2 regions of the Bordetella petrii genome follow, and region 1 is predicted to be linked to the other one. Evidence: predicted binding sites of a transcription regulator. Region 1 holds the regulator's gene; the other holds the start of a gene.

Evidence for each region. The regulator HrcA, encoded in region 1, represses chaperone genes, less so after heat shock. The targets are predictions, from matches to a motif close to TTAGCACTCNNNNNNNNNGAGTGCTAA.
Region 2: the regulator HrcA is predicted to act here: its motif matches at 974-1,000, upstream of groES (co-chaperone GroES).

The regions. Positions count from the first base shown of each region.
Region 1 is NC_010170.1:1,601,282-1,603,747, reverse strand. It holds gene hemH (ferrochelatase) at 1-809, opposite strand, end outside; gene hrcA (heat-inducible transcriptional repressor HrcA) at 864-1,871, opposite strand; gene BPET_RS07860 (NAD kinase) at 1,987-2,466, shown strand, end outside.
Region 2 is NC_010170.1:4,144,686-4,147,151, reverse strand. It holds gene groL (chaperonin GroEL) at 1-589, opposite strand, end outside; gene groES (co-chaperone GroES) at 623-910, opposite strand; gene BPET_RS19945 (trifunctional serine/threonine-protein kinase/ATP-binding protein/sensor histidine kinase) at 1,158-2,466, opposite strand, start outside.

The DNA of each region.
Region 1 (2,466 bases):
CGGCTCTGGAAGGTGACTTCGACCTCTTCGGGCGCGAGTCCCAGGCGCTCGCGCAGCAGGCGCGCCGTTTCGAGGCAGTCGCGGTAGTAGGGATCACCCAGCTCGATGGAATAGCGTGGCAGGCCATGAAAGCTCATTACCAGCTTCTGCGGCCGGCCATGGGCCTGCCAGTAGCCGGAAATATGGGCGGCCAGGGCATCCAGGTAGCCGGGGTCGTCGTGAAAACGCTTGACGAAGCGCAACTCGGGCTGGTCGCGCAGGCGCGCGGCGTGCGCGGCAACCGCATCGACCACGGTGGCGGTGGTGCTGGCCGCGTACTGGGGATACAGCGGCAGGGTCAGTATGTGTTGGCAGCCCCGCTGGCGCAGCCGCTCGATGGCCTGGGCAATGGACGGCTCGCCGTAGCGCATGGCCAGCTCGACCTGCACCGCATGGCCGCGTTGGCTCAGCGCCCGCTGCACACCTTCGGCCTGCCTGCGGCTGTATACCAGCAGCGGCGAGCCTTCTTCCATCCAGATGCCGGCGTAACGCGGCTGCAGGCGGCGCGGCCGCCGCGCCAGCACCATGCCATGCAGGATGGGCCACCATAGATAGCGGGGAATCTCGATGACGCGGCGGTCGGACAGGAAATCCGCCAGATAGCGGCGGATGTCGCGCGGCGCGGTGCTTTCGGGCGTGCCCAGGTTGACCAGCAGCACGCCGACGGGCCCGGGCGCGCGGGAAGGCGGGTTGTCGTCGAAGGGGTCCGCCTGGCGGGGTTCGGGCAGGTAGCGCTCGGGCCACAAATACTTGAACAGGCGAAGAAACACAAAACACCCCTCTGGGCGCCCTCTCCGCGAAAAGAAGGTTGGCCCGCTACAGATTTATTGGTTGTGGCTGAACGCGTTGGAAAGCAGCCGCGCAGTGATGTCGACAATGGGAATGACGCGCTCGTAGGCCATGCGGGTGGGCCCGATGACGCCCAGGGTGCCGATGACCCGGCCGTCGGCTCCGTAGGGCGCGGTAATGACCGAGACTTCTTCCATGGGCAGCAGCTGCGAATCGCCGCCTATATAAATTTGCACGCCCTGCGCGCGGCTGGAGATGTCCAGCAACTGCAGCAGGTCGGTTTTCTGCTCGAACAGCGAGAACATCTTGCGCAGGCGGTCCATGTCGGACGCGATGTCGGTGACATCGAGCAGCTTGCGCTCGCCCGAGATGATCATGTCGTCGCCATCTTCGGCAGCCTCGGCGCCGGCTTCCACCGCGGCCTGCATCAGGCGCGAGATATCTTCGCGCAACTGCGCCAGTTCGGTGGTCAGCGTGCGGCGCACGGCGTCGAACGACTTGCCGGCGAAATGGACATTGAAGAAATTGCCGGCCTCGATCAGCTCGGCTTCGGAGTAGTCGCGCTGCACCGACAGGATGCGGTTCTGCACGTCGCCATCGGGGGTGACGATGATGAGCAGCACCCGCTTGCCCGACAGCCGGATGAATTCGATCTGGCGGAACACCTGGGCACGCTTGGGCGTAAGCACCACCCCGGCGAACTGCGTCAGGTTCGACAGCAGCGCCGCCGCCGCGCTGACCGCCCGCGACGGCTCGGTGGCCGTGAGCGCGGCCTCGCCGAACTGCTGGGGCTGGAATTCGAAGGGCTGCACCGCCAGCAGCGAGTCGACGAACATGCGGTAGCCGCGCGGCGTGGGAACGCGGCCGGCCGAGGTGTGCGGACTGTGGATCAGACCGAGGTCTTCGAGGTCGGCCATGACATTGCGAATGGTGGCCGGCGAGAGGTCGAATACCTTGGAAAGCGTGCGCGAACCGACCGGTTGTCCGTCGGCGATGTGGCGTTCAATCAACGCTTTCAGCAAGGCGCGTGCACGATCATCCATATAAGCTATTGTAGGGAAACTTTTGGAAATGGGCGATTTTTGTCCAGCGGCGGAACATGCGGCCCCATATAATCGCCCAATCCGCTGTTCCCTTTATCACTCGGTTGCTTTCGCCATGCATTTTCCCACCGTCGCCCTCATCGGCAGACACCAGGATACCGGCCTGGACGCTCCGCTGCGCGCCCTGGCGCACATGCTCGAGCAGGCCGGGCGCCGCGTGCTGGTCGAGGCCGACACCGCCAGCAATACGGGCGTGCACGAATACCCCGTGGCCACCCTGCAAGAAATCGGCGCCACCGCGTCGCTGGCCGTGGTCATGGGCGGCGACGGCACCGTGCTGGGCGCGGCACGCACCCTGGCGCCCTACGGCGTGCCGCTGGTCGGCATCAACCACGGGCGGCTGGGCTTCATCACCGACGTGCCCCTGCAAGAGGCGCATATTGCGCTGGCGCGGGTCATCGAGGGCAATTACCAGGCCGAAGACCGCATGCTGCTGGTGGGCAGTGTCTGGCGCGGCGACCAGCTCATGTACACGGCGCCGGCGCTCAACGACGTGGTGCTGAACCGCGCCGGCCGCGGCGGCATGATCGAGGTG
Region 2 (2,466 bases), 2.5 Mb from region 1:
GGTCGAACTGCATGCCTTCGACCACGTCCAGTTCGTTGTCCAGCGACTTGCCGTCTTCGACGGTGATGACGCCTTCCTTGCCGACCTTGTCCATCGCGTCGGCGATGATCTTGCCGATGGATTCGTCGCTGTTGGCCGAGATCGAGCCAACCTGGGCGATTTCCTTGCTGGTGGTGACCGGCTTGGATTGCTTGGCCAGTTCAGCCACGGCGGCGGACACGGCTTTGTCGATGCCGCGCTTCAGGTCGATGGGGTTGAAGCCGGCGGCAACGTACTTCAGGCCTTCCTGCACGATGGCCTGGGCCAGCACGGTGGCGGTGGTGGTGCCGTCGCCGGCGTTGTCCGAGGTCTTCGAGGCAACGTCTTTGACCAGCTGGGCGCCGATGTTCTCGAACTTGTCTTTCAGTTCGATTTCCTTGGCAACCGACACGCCGTCCTTGGTGACGGTGGGGGCGCCGAACGAACGCTCGAGCACAACGTTGCGGCCTTTGGGGCCGAGGGTGGTTTTGACAGCGTTGGCGAGGACATTCACGCCGCGGACGATGCGGACACGGGCGTCGTCGCCGAACAGGACTTGCTTGGCAGCCATTATGAGCTTCCTTCGAAAATTCGGTTCAGGTAATTACTGGATCACGGCGAGGATTTCTTCCTCGCGGATGACGAGCAGCTCTTCGCCATCGACTTTCACCGACTGGCCGGCATACTTGCCGAACAGAACCTTGTCGCCAGCCTTCAGGTCAACCGGCAGCACTTTGCCGTCTTCGGTCTTCTTGCCCGGGCCAACGGCAACCACTTCGCCTTGATCCGGCTTTTCAGCGGCGCTGTCGGGGATAACGATGCCCGAGGCAGTCTTGCGCTCGTTGTCCAGGCGTTTGACGATCACGCGATCGTGCAGGGGACGCAGGGCCATGAGGGAACTCCTGTTTCTATAGAGAGAAGGGTGAAATGATCGGATTCAGGCCGGGAGGCGGTGTTAGCACTCACCGGCAGCGAGTGCTAATTATAGGGATCATGCGGCGTGGTTCAAGGGGGGAGGGGGGCGCTGTTACATATTTGGGGCGAACTGCACCTGCCTGGCCGGTGCCTGTGGCAATGTTTTGTCCCTCTTTATCCGGCGCCACCATGACCCGCACCTCAGCCGGAACTGTGCTTCCGCCTCACGCCGCAACCGCCGGATGAGCCGGCACCGTGAACTGAACCACGGCCCCGCGCGGCGAGTTTTCGCTTGCCCACAGCCGGCCGCCGTGCGCGTCGATGATCGAGCGGCAGATCGAAAGCCCCATGCCCAGGCCCGTAGACTTTGTCGTATAGAACGCGGTGAAAGGGCGTTCGTTGTCGTCCAGGCCGAAGCCAGGGCCCGAATCGCGCACGGCCACCAGCACCAGTCCGCGGTCGGCCTTGCGGGTGCTGACATGCACTTGCCGCAAGCCATCGTGCACGCCCGTCATCGCCTCGAGCGCGTTGATGATGAGGTTAAGCAGCACCTGCTGCAGTTCCACGCGGTCGCCTTCAACAAGCGGCAGTCCGTCCGCCAGCTGCGTCTGTATGGCGGCGTGGCCCTTCTTGGCTTCTCCGCGCGTAAGCTCGATGATCTCGCGGATTGCCTCGTTGATATCCACGGGCTCTTTCCGTGGCGGCGCCTTCCTGATCAATTGCCGGATGCGGTTGAGCACTTCGCCGGCGCGGTTGGCGTCTTTGACGATACGGCCAAGCGCAAGGCGGGCTTCGCGCGTATCGGCCGGTTGTAGATCCAGCCAGCGCAGCGCGGCCTCGGCATTGGTTACCGTAGCGGCAATGGGCTGATTGACTTCATGGGCAATCGAGGCCGTCAACTGTCCCATGGTGGCCACCCGCGTGGCGTGGGCCAGCTCGGTCTGCACCTCGCGGTAGCGCTGCTCGCTTTCGCGGAACTTCATTTCCGCCTGCTTTTGTTCGCTCAGGTCGAGCACGAAGCCGATTCCCTGGCCGGTTCCGGACAGCGCCAGGCCGACGATAACGGACACGCGGCTGCCATCCTTCCGGATATAGGCTTTCTCGAACGGGTGGGCGCGGCCCGTCTGCCTGCATTGCTGCTGCGCCTGCTCGGTGGCAAGGCGGAATTCTTCCGGCGTCAGCTCGTCCCAGCGTATCAGTCTGGATTCCAGGTCTTCCCGGCTGTATCCCACCATGCGCAGGAAAACATCATTGGCTTCTACGATGGTTCCATCGGCATGCCAGGTGACGATGCCGATAATGTTGGCTTCGACCAGGCTGCGGAATCGCGCCTCGCTGTCCGCCACTTCGCGATACAAGCGGGCGTTCTCGATCGAAATTGCGGCTTGCGAGGCAACCAGCCTCAGCATGGCCACCCGCCCCGCGCTGAATACCCGCGCGGTAAGGTTGTTCTCGAGGTAGAGCGCGCCCATGAGCAGGGCCCCGTTCACCAGGGGCAGGCATAGCACAGAGCGGGCGCGATGCTGGCGCACG